Regions from separate parts of the Shewanella sp. MF05960 genome, predicted to be linked through region 3. Evidence: predicted binding sites of a transcription regulator. Region 3 holds the regulator's gene; each other region holds the start of a gene.
What was found. Region 3 encodes FliA, which starts transcription of late flagellar genes. Its sites were predicted from a motif close to CTAAAGNTNNNNNNNNNNNNGCCGATA; they were not measured.

Region 1 (5,452 bases), on a different contig from region 3:
CTGCCAATGGTGGCACTGGTGCCGCCAGTGCCGGGACTCATCACAATCCAACTGGGGATTGGATGTGGCTCTTTTTCCATTTGATTGAAAATAGAGTCGGCAATATTGTTATTACCTCGCCAGTCGGTAGCCCGTTCAGCATAAGTAAATTGATCTAGATAATGGCCACTCAGTTCACTGGCGAGCCGCTCTGACTCGGCATACATTTGGCTTCCATTATCAACAAAGTGGCACTGACCACCATAAAACTCAATTTGTTGTATTTTCTTTTTGGCAGTCGTTTTTGGCATCACCGCAATAAAAGGCAGACCTAATAAGCGGGCAAAATAGGCTTCTGATACAGCAGTGCTGCCTGATGATGACTCAATAATCGGCGTGCCTTGTTTAATCCAGCCATTACACAGCGCATATAAAAACAATGAACGGGCTAAACGATGCTTTAAACTGCCGGTTGGGTGAGTGCTCTCATCTTTTAAATAGATGTCTATGCCAGTTAATTGAGGTAAATCTAATTTGATTAAATGCGTATCAGCAGAACGTTGGTAATCTGCTTCAATTTTAGCGATGGCCTGATTGACCCAAGTAGTTGGCATACGGCAAGCTCTTTATTCCAAAAGGGAATAGATAATAACTAAAATAAAAAGTGAAAAGTAGGCTTTTTGCTAAATAGGATATATTCGAAAAGGTGAGGCGTGTAATAGCTCAAGATAAGTAATGGCAGTTAAGTAAGGAATACATTGAAAAGAGGTGTTAAGTAGAAATCGAACAACAGAAACTGAATAAGAACAAACTAAAGGCAGGATGTAAAATGGTGGAGGGAGAAGGATTCGAACCTTCGAAGGCTGAGCCGTCAGATTTACAGTCTGATCCCTTTGGCCACTCGGGAACCCCTCCACTGCGAAAGAAGATAATAAAGAAAAGATGGTGGAGGGAGAAGGATTCGAACCTTCGAAGGCTGAGCCGTCAGATTTACAGTCTGATCCCTTTGGCCACTCGGGAACCCCTCCACACGATTTCTTTATAACTTACTTTCTTTTTACACTTTAACACTTTTTGCTTTAGCAATCGAAACCACTAAAACGGTACATCACACAACATCGCAAATGGTGGAGGGAGAAGGATTCGAACCTTCGAAGGCTGAGCCGTCAGATTTACAGTCTGATCCCTTTGGCCACTCGGGAACCCCTCCTCAATTGCGGCCGCCATAGTATTCACAAACCCATTGTATGTAAAGCCTAAAAATGAAAAAAAACTTAAAGTTTTGATTTATTTGGTCGATAAAATTACATCGAGTAGAAGTAGTGATGTTTTTATATGCAAATTGAGTCAACATTAGTCAATGAGTTACAAATAGGCAGCAGATTAAACGTGGCGGTTGAGCATAATCGTCGCGGAGAGTTTGGCTTACTATTGGCTATGTTATCGGCAGATGCTCGCGATATGGCGCAATTTCAGTTAGACATCGATCTCAACGTAGAGCAAAAATTACGAAAACAATTCTCGCTTCCACCTGCACAACGATTTGTTGATGATGTGTCAAGTGACGTTCATGTTACCGATAATGCGCCATTTTTTAAGCAAGGCGCTCGTCAATTTCAATTACAACAAGCCTTAACGCCGGAAGCACTGGTTATTCGTGGCGCGCAATCTGACGCAATGGTCGAAGTGCTCAGCAACTGTGATGAACTCACAAAACGCAAAGCAATCAATGTTTACCAGCAACAAGATATTATTGAAGACATGCATTTTATTGATCAGCTCGCCACCCAGCGAAAAATAAGCCAAACCATGGCACTTCAGTACGCTTAATAAAGTGGCCATTAAAAATGTGCGTGGCAAACACGTCACTATCATTGATTAATATGCTATTTGTGAGCTTGGCAAATAAATTAAGCAGTTCTTTGCGTTAGGATATTAAACACTAACAAGGTGTTTTAGAGGTAACGACATGATTAAGCAAATTAAACAGCAACAAGCCAGTAATGTGAATGACAGTTGTGCCGATTGTGGCAGTTTCGTTGATATTGGTGCAGTGGTCGAGGCAGAAGACACGTTATTGCAGTTAAGTTTTAGTGGTGAAGATGCATTAACAAAGGCAAACGCTCTTGAACAAATCGCTTTGCAACGTTTTCCTGAGACCAAAGCTGAAATTAAGCCGTTGGCCGACCAGTATCAATTGACATTGAACTTTGCTTTTAGTGTAGAAAAAATGATTTTTCAACTTGAAAATTCATTGTAGAAGATGAGTAAAATACAAATAGTGAAATAATGCGTGACGTGTTTAGCCTTTACTCTAGATTATTATTAAATCAATAGCTTAGTTGCTTTATGATACGTCACGTTTATCGTAGTTAGTGCCGACGAAATGATTGCTGTTAGCGGGTTAAAAGTGTAATCTTGCGGCATTAACAAAAGGTATAGTAGCAAAGGCTTTTTTACTGCTATTTTGTACCTTATAAAGCGGATATCGCTCCCAAGTTGTACTCTGATTAATGACTGGCGCTTCATAGCGTAACAATAAAATCATTTTTAAATGATATACACCAGCAGATTTGAGTAATGTAGCCATGTTTCGGGATGTAAATGAATCGAAAAGAACAACAGCACTTATTGGAGTTAATTGTAAATTCCAGTGCTAAACAACAAGGTAATTTTTCAGAAACCTCTGAGATGGTTTGCCAACTCTTAAGAGAGGAGTTTGACGCATCCTTTGTATCTGTGTGGTTGCTAACCAATAGCATTGATGACTCTCATACCATTGACGCCACAAACTCGGATGGTTGTTTTATTTGTTCGCACAATTTAGTGGCCAGCAACATTGCTGATACCTTAAATCATAATACGTCACTGCGCCAAACCTCGATAATTGAACAGCAATTTTTTACCGAGCTTCGTTTACACCGCTATATATTATCGAGTGACTCTCATCAAAAAAACCTCATTCAGCAGTTTGCAAACTATTATCAACACCACAACATTAGCACTAGCATTGATATTGCCATTCGCATTAATGGCCACATTGAAGGTGTATTATCCATTGAGCACTGCCAGGCTCATAAATGGCTAAAAGCTGATATTCAATTTGCCGTGCAATGTGCAGATCAATTAGCGCTCACGTTAGCGACGCGCTACACCTATGACAGTAACGAACAAATTTATTTACTGCGAAATGCGACAGAGCAGTCAGAACATGTGGTCATGCTGGTTAATACCGACAGTAAAATTGTTGAATACGTTAACGGTGCGCATGAAAAAATGACGGGCCTTGCCAGAGAGACGATTGAACACCAAAGTGCATTACATCTTGATATTTTCCGCACTACTCCAGAACTGTTAGATGTCATTATAAAAAAACTTCATAATAAAGAGGTTGTTAAAGGTAATATAAAGCTCAATCGTACTGATGGGAGCGAGTATTGGCTCAATTATCACATTACGCCTTTTGTGACCGAACTGGGTAAACATTATGCGCTGGTTTCAAGTTATGACAATTCAAGTGAATACCTGCATAAAGCGGAATTAGAACACCTTGCCTGGCATTGCAGTTTGACCGGATTGCATAATCGTAGCTATTTTACACAGCAACTTGATCGCGCAATTGATGGCACTCTTATTCTTATCGATTTAATGGGCTTTAAGCGTTTTAATGATACTCATGGCCATGAACAAGGCGATGCATTATTGATTGAAGTTGCCCGTCGGTTAAAGCATTTTTCATTATCAGCAAATGCCATTGATGTTGCCCGAGTCGGCAGCGATGAATACGCTATTTTATTACCTACCCATTCTGGCAATGCAGGCGATTCGATTGCCGAGCAAGAGCAAATGGTGAAACGACTGTATTTAAGTTTAGTTGCTCCAGCAGTGATTTCACGTGAGAAAGTCAGCCCTAAACCGGCTATTGCGGTTGTTGATATCAAGTCTGTGGCAGGCTTGTTTTCACCGTTATCTTGTGCCGATATTACCTTGCAATATGCAAAGAGTAAGTTGGAAATGCACTATCAGTTTTTTAATGCTGATTTGTTAGATGAATTTACCAGTAATGCTGAAATAGAGCGGGATTTACAGCACGCGATTAAAGGCCGTGAGTTTGAGCTCTATTACCAACCATTAATGGATTTACAAACCAATCAATATATTGGTGCTGAAGCGTTAATTCGTTGGCATCACCCTAAAAAAGGCGTGCTGTACCCAGGCGCGTTCATCGATATTGCCGAGCAAAGCGGAATGATAAATCCTATCGGTGAGTGGGTATTAGAAACGGCCTGTAAACAGCTTAACTTATGGCAACATAAAAACGTCGATATTGCGATGCACGTTAACGTAGCTGCAAGACAATTTTTTAGCGGTAATTTGTACGAGCAAGTGTGGCGACTAGTGACGCGCTATCGCATCAAACCAAAAACATTAATTTTAGAAATCACTGAAACTGAGTTAATGGGTGATGTTCGTTATGCAATTAACTTATGCCATGAACTAGCGGAATTAGGTGTAGGCTTGGCGATTGATGATTTTGGTACGGGTTACAGTTCCATGAAGTATTTGAAACAGTTCCCTATATCGAAACTTAAAATTGATCGCTCATTTATTATGGATATTTCATCGAGCCGAGAAAGCCGTGAAATTGTCAGTGCGATTATTGCAATGGCGAAAGCATTGAATATCTCATTGACTGCCGAAGGCGTTGAAACAAAAGAGCAAGAAGAGTTTTTATCCCTAAGTGCCTGTCATCATGCCCAGGGATACTTGTACAGCCCAGCGATAAGGGTGAACGAGTTTGCGGAGTTTATCGATAAACACAGCACTTGGGTGCCTGTATAATATTAATGAGTTAGCTTAGCGCAACACTGTTTAAATTTACGGCCACTGTGGCAAATACAGGGCTCATTTCTTTCAGGGGCGCGCGTAGTCATTTGTTTTCCTTCTGTGTAAAGCCATTGCCCCTCACATAACACAAACGATGAGTTTTCGTAAATGGCATCGATGTGCTTATCTTCTATATACCATGCTTTAAATGTCACTTCTCCAATACGGTCTAGCTGTTTTGTTGCCAGTACTTGTAATCCTAACCAGTGAGTATTGCTTTGGGCTAACTGATCTACCGTTAACCCTTGGCGATAATCTGGGTGATGTGTCGAGATTAAATAATCAAACTGACCGACAACAAAAGCACAATAACGTGAACGCATAAGTTGTTGTGGTGACTGGGCCACTTTTTCAGCCGAATGAAAGGGTAAACAACATTGTTGATACGAGGTTTGGCTGCCGCAAGGGCATAAATCTGTTGCCGTGATATTGATTGCCATTATGGTGTGGTACTCGGCTCTGTAGGAGTAGAGGTGATAAATTGACGGCCATAATACAAATTAGGCACAGGCTTCGCATCATAATAAAGTTTTGCAGTAGCATGGGTATTTGAGTCAACACTGATCAACCATTTCCCGCTACTGTC
Region 2 (5,452 bases), on a different contig from region 3:
TTATTGGCTCTTAATGGTGGCCAGGCATTAATTATTGCTATAGCAATGACCGCAATGATGGCATTAGCAGCACACCAAGTCGCAATGGATGTGATGACCATTGGTGATTTTGTATTGATTAATGCCTTTATGATGCAGTTATTTATTCCGCTTAATTTTTTAGGTTTTGTATACCGTGAAATCCGTGGCGCATTAGCCAATATCGAACGTATGTTTGATATTATGGCTAATGTACCGCAAGTAGAAGATCAAGATAACGCTTCACCACTAAGTCCAAGTATTGGTGCTATAAAATTCAATGATGTCAGTTTTCAATATGATCAACGGTCTATTTTAAAGCAGGTGAGTTTTGATGTCCCCGCAGGTAAAAAAATTGCTGTCGTCGGCGACAGTGGGGCTGGCAAGTCGACCATTATTAAGCTTCTGTTCCGTTTTTATGATGTAAAAAGTGGTGCAATTACCATAGATGGTGTCGATATACGTGATTTGACTCAACTCGCATTGCGTAAAGCCATTGCTGTGGTGCCACAAGATACTGTGTTATTTAACGATTCAATCTATGAAAATATTCGTTATGGTCGCCCAGACGCGACAGAAGAGGACATTAAGCAAGCGACTCAACTAGCCCACTTAAGCGACTTTATTGAATCACTCCCGGATAAAGGTGACACCAAAGTTGGAGAGCGAGGTTTAAAACTGTCGGGTGGTGAAAAACAGCGCGTCGCTATTGCGCGGGCAGTGTTAAAAGGCGCGCCTATTTTAGTGTTCGATGAGGCAACATCATCATTAGACTCTCGTTCAGAGCAAGCAATATTAAGTGCATTACGCGATGTAGCTAAAGGCCATACGAGTTTAGTCGTAGCACACCGTTTGTCGACCATTATCGATGCGGATCAAATCGTGGTGCTCAGTAAAGGATGTATCGTTGAGCACGGTACTCATAGTAGTTTATTAGCGCAACAAGGCTTGTATTCACGTTTATGGCATATTCAACATGAACAAAATGAGTTGCAGGCAAATTAATGAAAAGGGTTAACGGGGTCAGCACGATTATGAGTGCTGTATTCTCGTGATTGAACTTTATTGGCGATAGATGAGTATTGTTACATTTATAATGAATGTTTGTTTTGACGACAAAGATTAACGCAGTTACCCTTATAGCCAATTAGTTTGAAGATGCTCTGAATCATGTATTTTTTAGCTTGATTGGGGATACCCAATATCAATGATATAACTTATTTGCGATATACTGCTTTGTTTTCTAAATATCTTATTAATCAATTAGTTTTTAAATTAAGGTGCAAAATGATGTGTGGAGGTGACTTGTGCATAATATTGCGTTGATAGCGGCGCTTGAAGGCACCCGGCATCAAGTGACAACAGATTGGTTTGCGATTATGGCCATGCTGAAAACGCGAAATATGTCAGATGATGCTATTGAGATTGTGTACAATGATTTGTGTGCAGGGTTACGCGTTACTACTCGTGGGCTGACGTTAGCTAAGGCTGTTGAAAAACAGCAAAATGAGAATATTGTAAAGTAGAGATATAGACTGCAAAGACGACATTTCGTGCCTATTTTAATCCCCAATATGTTTGACTCATATCTTACTTAACTTAAAAAATGTAACAGAATTGATACTCATTTAGGTATAGATATTAATGAAAATGTGATGCTGGGATAAAAAATGTGATTGGGTAAGTGTGATAGGACTATTAACTGAGTAATAATGCTAAAGTAGGCGTTGCTGATATAAAAAGACTATTTTTTACGCCAACCGATACACACCATTTTGACCAAAGATTTTGGAGAGGTGTCGAGAACTAAACGCTTAATCTTACCGTGTTCAAAGCACACAAGCTCACCTTCGATCTCAATCATGCGATCGCAGTTTTTACAGCTAGCACTTAAGCTTTTTTCGTTAACAGGTATATTTTCCGCTGTAACTTTCAACATATGATCCTTGGCTTACAAGTGTTCCTAAATCACATCAATCTAAATTAATGTGATCAATATCAACTTCTATTCTACACCCTATTAGTATTTTCAGCAAAGCCATGCTGTACAAAAAAAGATATATCAGTACTACCTAATTAGTCTAGGTTAGCCGATCTATTGCATGTGTCGATAATGTTTGTCGAGTGTCACAGCAACGCCCGTGGTTTGCACAATGCGGGCATGGTGACGGGTAAGATGTCTTGGATCGGTAACGCCACATGAATGGGCTATCATCGTTAAATCATAATGTAGAAAATGATTATAATTAGCGACTCGCGCAGACTTGTCTTTAGGATCTAACCCTTGCTGTAAGCGTGTATTGTGGGTGGTGATGCCGGTAGGGCAGGTGTCTTTATTGCACTGTAGTGATTGAATACACCCTAAAGCAAACATATTGCCTCTGGCGGAGGCAATAAAGTCAGCTCCTGTCGCCAAGGCCCATGCAACATAAGATGGCATGACTAATTTACCCGTGGCGATAATTTTTATCCGCTGCTTTAAACCGCGCTCATTGAGTAAATCGACCAATAAAGGCAAGCTTTGTTTTAGGGGTAAGCCTACATTATCCATTAATGCCTGAGGTGCTGCGCCAGTGCCACCGTCTGAACTGTCGAGGGTAAAAAAGTCAGGCGCAGATCCCATACCACGCCGTTCAATTTCATCACATAAATCGTTCACCCAAGTGATATCACCTAATACGGCTTTAATCCCTGTTGGTTTACCGGTGATGTCACGAACTTGATTAATCATGTCAAGAATATCGGCTACGCAGGTAAATTCGATATGACCATTTGGACTAATAGAATCTTGACCGACAGGTATGCCTCTTATCGCTGCAATTTCTTCGGTGACTTTAATGGCTGGCAAAATCCCGCCTTTACCTGGTTTGGCCCCTTGGCTTAATTTAATTTCGAACATTTTTACTTCAGGATGAGCGGCTACCTCGGCGAGCTTTTTAGGATCTAAGTGACCTTGTTCGTTGCGCACCCCATATTTAGCAGTACCGATTTGAAAGATTAAATCACAATGACCTTTTAAATGGTGCGGGCTCAATCCACCTTCACCGGTGTTTAACCAGCAACCCGCTTGCGCGGCGCCATGCGACAATGCCGTGATTGCAGGGCGAGACAAGGCGCCGAAGCTCATTGCTGATATATGGCAAATTTTGTTAGTGCTATATGGATGCTGACAGTCTGGCCCTAAGGTTACTGCGACGGTGTTATGTTGGTCATGATCACTGATAGGAAAGGCTGAGTTCATAAACATCACAGTGCCAGGCTTATCTAATACTTGGGTTGAGCCAAATGCGATGGTGCGATCAACATTTTTGGCGGCACGATAAACCCAGCTACGTTCAGCACGATTGAAAGGCAGTTCTTCACGGTCTTGAGAGAAAAAGTATTGTCTAAAAAACTCGCCTTGTTTTTCAAATAAATACCGAAAGCGACCAATCACAGGGTAATTATGCCTAATTGCCTGTTTAGTTTGTAGTTTATCTGCGATATACATATAAACCACTGCAATCAATAATAGCCAAAATAGCACCAAAAATAGACCTGAGAAAATGTCTATTCCCCACATAAACCAATGTTGTTGCGGCATGATGCTGTCCTTGTTTAACAAATATTTTTATTACCATATTAGCAGACATGTCTTTGAGCAAGTTAAATTGATGATACTAATCAGTAGGCTAACGTTACTCGACTAAAATGATGTGAAAATATGACAACGATGACTTCAGAAATAAATTTTTTGGTCGATAATTAAGCTATCTGCCATTGTAAGTGAGTCAAGATTATGGATATTAAAAGCACCAATAACGCGAGTGTGAACTCGCAGACTAACAATCAAACTAACAATCAGACGACAGCCAGCCAACAAGCAACAAAAAACGCCACCGCTGAGCCTAAAATGACTAACAATCAAATTAGCCGTCAAATGATGAATAATTCGATTTTAGCTGCGCAAGAAGAAGTGAGCATTGCCGCGGGTGATAAGTCGATGGCACTGCTTTATCGCGCAGCTATTGAAGCCATTAACGAAGAGCTCACACCGACCCTAGGCGAAAATTCGGTACAAAAAAATGCCGAAGAAGGCATTGATTATTCGCCTGAAGCGACCGCCGATCGCATCGTGAGTTTTGCGACAAAGTTTTTTGCTACCCATCAGCAACAAAATCAATCAATGGGGTTTGATGACCAAGTTAGTAGCTTTATGGTGAAAATTGGCGACGCCATCGATCAAGGCTTTAAAGAAGCCAGTGATATTTTGTCTGGACTCAAAGTATTGCAAGGTGATATTGCCGAAGGTGTTGATCAAACGTATGAATTGATCCAGCAAAAACTGGCTCAATTTGCACAAGACAGGCTAGATGCTAACGCTGCTAAAGCAGAAACAAAAGAGGCTTAAGCTTACGCAATAACATTTTCGCCCTATTCAAGAGGTTGAGTTTTATATCCTAAACACGCTTAGACTGTTCATTCAGCAAATATCTGTATAGATTGGTATTATTATTCATACCAATCTCAAAGGATAATCGCCATGTGGATTAACGGTACCGTCATTAAACGCATAGACTGGAATGACAAATTATTTTCTTTGCGTATTAAAGCTGATATTGAGCCCTTTATTGCAGGGCAATTTATTAAGTTAAGTCAAATACGCGATGACAAGCGCGTCGCCCGGGCTTACTCCCTCGTTAACCCACCCGGCACCGATTATGTTGAAGTGCTTGCGGTGGCAGTAGAAGATGGTCAGTTATCGCCAGATTTACAAAACCTCAGCCCAGGCGACACCATAGAAATAACCCCTAAAGCCACCGGATTTATGACCTTAGATGAAATTCCCCAAGGCGCATTACAAGGTAAACACTTATGGTTTTTGTCGACTGGCACAGCCGTAGGACCGTTTATTTCAATGCTAGGCACACAAGCGCCTTGGCAACGGTTTGAGAAAGTGGTGCTTGTTTATGGCGTCAGGCTAGCTGAAGATTTAGCTTATCTAGACACCATTAAGCAGCTTCAAGTAAAACACCCGCAACAATTTGTCTTTATTCCCATTGTGACTCGCGAAGCATTTCCTGACGGATTATCTTGCCGGATCCCTGACGGTCTGAGCAGTGGTTTGATTGAACAAAAAGCCGGTTTAGGCATTAATGCCGAACATTCCCAAGTGATGATTTGTGGCAATCCAGGGATGATCAGTGATGCACAAACAGCGTTAATGGATAAAGGTCTCACTAAGAACTTACGAAGAGCACCTGGGCAGGTTACCGTTGAGAAATATTGGTAACTTGCAATTTTGACCAATTGAAACTGGTGCAGAGGCTACGCTGTTTACATTCTGTTGACTTAAAATACGAAAAAATCAAACAGCACTTGCTCAATATGTGACGTTTATTTATTATGCATGCAATTGATAATTATTATCACTTACATTCTAAAGGGCTTATTA
Region 3 (5,452 bases):
TTGATTATGACGAACCAAAAGCCGCTATGGCGTCGCAAGCGCCAACGAATAGCTTTATGGATGTCAGTGAAGATAGAGTTTCATTGGGCGCTAAACCTGCCGTTAAGGCACATTCAAAAGTGAGCCCACCGCCTGCAGCGGACTCGTTACAAGCATTACTTGAAAAGCAGCACAATCGCATGGCACAGCAAATGTCTGTGCATCAAGATGAACCAGAGTTACCTGAATGGGCTCGCCAATTACAAGGGGCTAAAACGGCTAAGCCTACCCCAAGTGCGCCACAGGTAAATCATCTTGAAAAACCCAATAAAAGTAATAAAAATCAATCTGCCGAGCTAGACTCATTGCGTGAGGAAATGGCATCGTTAAGAAGCTTACTGACCCACCAGGTGTCTTCTTTAATGAAAGATCACAAAAAGCGCTCTGATCCAGTTGGCGCCATGTTAGAAAGTAAATTAATTGCAGCTGAGTTTTCTCCCGCTGTTGCTGCTAAACTAGCTGGGCTGAGCCAACACTACACGCCAGCAGACTTAGTGCGAGCATTACCACAAAGTTTAGCTAATTTACTTGATAATCAAGGTGATGATATTGTTAAACGTGGTGGTGTAGTTGCTTTTGTTGGCCCAACGGGTGTCGGTAAAACGACTTCTTTAGCAAAAATTGCTGCGCGGTTTGCTGCACATCATGGTCCTGAACAAGTCGCGTTGATTACGACAGACCATTATCGAATTGGAGCATATGAGCAATTAGCGACATATGGTAAAATTATGGGCTGCCCTGTTAAGCAAGCACATGATTTAAGCGAATTAGAGCAGATTTTATATCAATTTAGAAATCGTAAGCTAGTGTTAATTGATACTGCGGGAATGGGACAACGAGACATGCGTCTTTATCAACAACTTGATAATTTGACTGCAAATAGTAGGATCCCAATTCGCAGTTATTTAGTGATGTCTGCCACTGGCCAGCGTCGTGTATTGCAAGATGCAGTTGAACACTTTAAACGCATTCCGTTATCGGGTGCTATTTTGACTAAATTAGATGAATCAGTATCAATTGCAGGTGCATTGAGCGTATTGATTCAAAATGAGTTACCATTGAGTTATGTTACTGACGGTCAACGTGTTCCAGAAGACATGAAAGTGGCTGATACACTAGAATTAGCCAAACAAGCACTAGCCGCATTAAACGAAACAGAACAACCAACGTCACAAGACACGGCATGGTCAAATGACACTGCCTATGCATTTGAGTAAAGATATGACTCGGGATCAAGCAAGTGGTTTACGTATGATGAATCAACCAAATAACGATAAAGTTAAAGTAATTGCCGTATCCGGTGGTAAAGGCGGAGTCGGTAAAACAAGCGTATCAATTAATACCGCAGTCGCATTAGCCGAAAAGGGCAAGCGTGTACTGGTGCTTGATGCTGACTTAGGTTTAGCCAACGTTGATGTGATGCTAGGGATCCGTGCAGAGAAAAATTTATCTCATGTTTTGTCTGGCGATGCCGAATTAGATGACATCATTGTCCGTGGGCCAAAAGGGATCGGTATTGTGCCGGCCACGTCTGGTTCACAAGCGATGGTTGAATTGACCCCAGCGCAGCATGCCGGTTTAATTCGTGCCTTTAGTGAAATGCGCACCCAGTTCGACATTTTAATTGTTGATACGGCTGCGGGTATTTCAGATATGGTGCTGAGTTTTTCGCGGGCGTCACAAGATGTATTAATCGTTGTATGTGATGAACCTACATCGATTACTGATGCTTACGCCCTGATTAAAATTTTAAGTCGTGAACACGGTGTGTTCCACTTCAAAATTGTGGCAAATATGGTGCGTAGTTTACGCGAAGGCATGGAATTATTTGCTAAACTCAGTAAAGTAACAGATAGATTTTTAGATGTGGCCTTAGAGCTTGTCGCTAGTGTTCCTTTCGATGAAAATTTGCGCAAAGCAGTTCGTAAACAAAAACTGGTCGTAGAAGCCTTTCCAAAATCACCTTCTGCGATTGCATACCAAGGGTTGGCCAATAAAATTATGACCTGGCCTGTACCGCAACAACCTGGTGGTCACTTAGAGTTTTTTGTTGAACGCTTAGTACAACGTAAACCAGTAGAAGAGGGGAGAGCGAGTGAATAAAGCCGCAGCGTATACTCAGTTCGATAACAAAACATCGATTGTTGAACAGTATGCACCGTTGGTGAAACGCATTGCTCATCATATGTTGGCAAGGCTGCCAGCATCAGTGCAACTGGATGATTTATTACAAGCAGGTATGATGGGGCTTCTAGAAGCATCATCAAAATTTGATGGCACCAAAGGGGCTAAATTTGAAACCTTTGCTGGCATTCGTATTCGTGGCGCAATGATTGACGAAATTCGCCGCGGTGACTGGGTTCCACGCTCAGTTCATCGTAATAATCGCCGTGTAGCCCATGTCATTGACGAACTTGAACAAGTGTTAGGGCGCGATGCACGAGACACAGAAATTGCTGAAAAACTTGATATGTCTCTCGATGAGTACCATCATATCTTAAATGATGTTTCTGTCGGTAAAATCATAGGCATAGAAGACCTTGGTGTTTCCCAGGATGTGTTAACCACAGACGACGAATCCCCAAATGAAGCTTTTGATTCTCTCGCCGAGACTCAGTTCCAATCTGCACTGGTTGAAGCAATTAAAACCTTGCCAGAAAGAGATGCTTTAGTGCTGTCGTTATATTATGACGAAGCATTAAACTTAAAAGAAATCGGTGCCATCCTTGAGGTAAGTGAGTCGCGAGTTAGCCAGATATTAAGTCAGGCCATGCTCAGACTAAAAGCCAAACTCAAGCATTGGACACAAGAATAATAACTAATTATAGAGCAAACGAGTGTCAGCTCACCGGAGGAAACCTTGGACAAGAATATGAAGATTCTTATTGTTGACGATTTTTCAACAATGAGACGTATCATTAAGAACTTGTTGCGAGACTTGGGATTTAATAATACCCAAGAAGCAGATGATGGCTCAACAGCCCTACCTATGTTACAAAAAGGTCATTTTGACTTTGTTGTAACCGACTGGAATATGCCGGGAATGCAGGGTATTGATTTACTTAGAGCAATCCGTGCAGACGATTCACTAAAACATTTACCTGTATTAATGGTTACGGCTGAAGCTAAGCGTGAGCAAATCATTGCTGCGGCTCAAGCTGGTGTTAATGGTTATGTTGTTAAACCGTTCACAGCCGCTACGTTAAAAGAAAAGTTAGACAAAATCTTTGAACGACTCGCTTAAGCAAGGATAAGTCATGCAGGCATCAATATCGGGGTTAATTACTCTCGAACAGGCCCAGCAACTTGTTGAACTGCTATCGGCGGGAGAGCAAGGTAAAGCTGACGAATTAATTAGAGATTTAGCGACTCCTCTGCAGCGTGAGCTGTTTGAAGAGGTCGGTAAACTCACTCGCCAATTGCACAGCGCACTAAAAGATTTCCAAGTTGATAACCGTTTATCTGAATTAGCGAACACTGAAATTCCGGATGCTAAAGAAAGATTAAACTATGTTATTGAGATGACAGAACAAGCTGCTAATAAAACCATGGATGCGGTTGAAGAATGTTTGCCTTTGGCCGATACCATTATAAGCAACATTCAATCTGTAACGCCTATGTGGGATAAACTGATGCGTCGCGACATCGAACTGGGTGAATTTAAATCACTTTGTCATGATGTTCAGCAGTTTATGTCTAATAGCGAGCATGATTCTAACCGTCTTCGTGAATTGCTCACTCAGATATTGATGGCGCAAGACTTCCAAGATTTAACCGGTCAGATGATCCGCCGAGTGATTGAACTAGTGCGCGAAGTAGAGAGTAATTTAGTATCCATGTTGACCGTTTTTGGTGACCATACTACTGAGTCATTACCTACAATTAAAGATAATAAGATAGAGGCAGAAGGCCCAATCATGAACGCTGAGTTACGTGAAGACGTGGTCACGGGTCAGGATGAAGTTGATGATCTGCTATCAAGTCTGGGTTTCTAATTAGGAGTCAATTTAATGTCATTTGATGTTGATGAAGAGATACTCCAGGACTTTTTAATTGAAGCTGGTGAGATTTTAGAGCTTCTACAAGAGCAGCTGGTCGCTCTTGAAAATAATCCTGATGACAGTGATTTACTTAATGCTATTTTCCGTGGATTTCACACCGTCAAAGGTGGGGCAGGTTTTCTAAGCCTTAAACCCATGGTTGATGTGTGTCACGAAGCAGAAAACACGTTTGATCTTTTACGTACTGGTAAACGTGTAGTCAATGCAGAGCTAATGGACATAATTTTGCAAGCGGTTGATGCAATTAATACCATGTTTGCTCAAACTCAACAGGGACAACAACAAGACCCTGCCGATTCAGACTTGTTAGCAAAACTAAAATTATTAAGCTCTGGCGCTCCACTGCCGTCTGAAATGGGTCAATCAACTGCTGAACCTGAAATCATAGAAGAAGCCGCTGAAGTCTCTGAACCTGAATATGTCGAAGACATTAGTGTGCAATCTACTTCTGCACCTAGCTCAACTGGTATTGATGAAATTGACGAATCTGAATTTGAAGCATTACTCGATGCCTTGCATGGCTCAGGTAAAAGCCCAACCTCAACAGCTACATCCGCTGTAAATCAAGACACCATAGCACCTAAATCGGCCAGTGCATCATCAAGCAATAGTGATGAAATTACCGATGATGAGTTTGAAGCATTACTTGATGAGCTTCATGGTTCTGGATCGTTTAAAGCCAAAGCTGAAACCACTAGCGAACCCATTAAGCCAGCAGAACCGGTTGTTGAACCATTAGTCGACTCTGATGAAATTACCGATGATGAATTTGAACGCTTATTAGATGAATTACATGGTAAAGGCAGTGCTCCAGTCGTTGCTAAACCAGCAGCCCCTGTCGTAGCGGCTACGCCTACACCTCCTAAAGTTCCTGACGCACCGAAAGCTGTTACACCAGCCCCCGTTGCCAAAGCCGCGCCGGCAGCAGTGCCCGTACCTAAAGCTGAAGTCGCCAAAGATAAAGCGCCTGTACCTGTCGCGGCTAAAGCCAATGCAGTCCCACAAGGCGAAACGACGGTTCGTGTAGATACTGCTCGTTTAGACCAGATTATGAATATGGTTGGCGAATTAGTGTTAGTGCGTAATCGCCTGGTGAGTTTAGGCATTACCCGCGAAGACGAAGAAATGTCTAAAGCGTTGGCCAACCTTGATCTCGTTACCGCTGACTTGCAGGGTGCGGTAATGAAAACCCGCATGCAGCCAATTAAGAAAGTGTTTGGCCGTTTCCCAAGGGTTGTCCGCGATTTAGCTCGAACATTAAATAAAGAAATTGATTTGATCATGATTGGTGAAGAAACCGATCTTGATAAAAATTTAGTTGAGGCACTAGCCGATCCATTAGTCCACTTAGT

Region 1: ACROAE_RS15170 (VC2046/SO_2500 family protein) is a predicted target of FliA. The motif match lies at 1,254-1,280, and genes of this name have one in related genera.
Region 2: ACROAE_RS13265 (DUF5610 domain-containing protein) is a predicted target of FliA. The motif match lies at 3,735-3,761, and genes of this name have one in related genera.

Annotation. Positions count from the first base shown of each region.
Region 1 is NZ_JBOZPS010000015.1:99,496-104,947, forward strand. Features, by position in the region: gene ACROAE_RS15150 (PLP-dependent cysteine synthase family protein) at 1-593, opposite strand, end outside; tRNA gene ACROAE_RS15155 (tRNA-Tyr) at 810-894, opposite strand; tRNA gene ACROAE_RS15160 (tRNA-Tyr) at 923-1,007, opposite strand; tRNA gene ACROAE_RS15165 (tRNA-Tyr) at 1,105-1,189, opposite strand; gene ACROAE_RS15170 (VC2046/SO_2500 family protein) at 1,315-1,809, shown strand; gene ACROAE_RS15175 (DUF406 family protein) at 1,949-2,239, shown strand; gene ACROAE_RS15180 (sensor domain-containing phosphodiesterase) at 2,584-4,821, shown strand; gene ACROAE_RS15185 (YchJ family protein) at 4,824-5,306, opposite strand; gene ACROAE_RS15190 (YybH family protein) at 5,306-5,452, opposite strand, start outside.
Region 2 is NZ_JBOZPS010000012.1:45,215-50,666, reverse strand. Features, by position in the region: gene ACROAE_RS13285 (ABCB family ABC transporter ATP-binding protein/permease) at 1-1,023, shown strand, start outside; gene ACROAE_RS13280 (hypothetical protein) at 1,326-1,544, shown strand; gene ACROAE_RS13275 (hypothetical protein) at 1,763-1,957, opposite strand; gene ACROAE_RS13270 (FMN-binding glutamate synthase family protein) at 2,114-3,601, opposite strand; gene ACROAE_RS13265 (DUF5610 domain-containing protein) at 3,797-4,408, shown strand; gene ACROAE_RS13260 (ferredoxin--NADP reductase) at 4,541-5,290, shown strand.
Region 3 is NZ_JBOZPS010000017.1:45,356-50,807, forward strand. Features, by position in the region: gene flhF (flagellar biosynthesis protein FlhF) at 1-1,256, shown strand, start outside; gene ACROAE_RS16025 (MinD/ParA family protein) at 1,261-2,142, shown strand; gene ACROAE_RS16030 (RNA polymerase sigma factor FliA) at 2,135-2,854, shown strand; gene cheY (chemotaxis response regulator CheY) at 2,900-3,283, shown strand; gene ACROAE_RS16040 (protein phosphatase CheZ) at 3,297-4,034, shown strand; gene ACROAE_RS16045 (chemotaxis protein CheA) at 4,050-5,452, shown strand, end outside.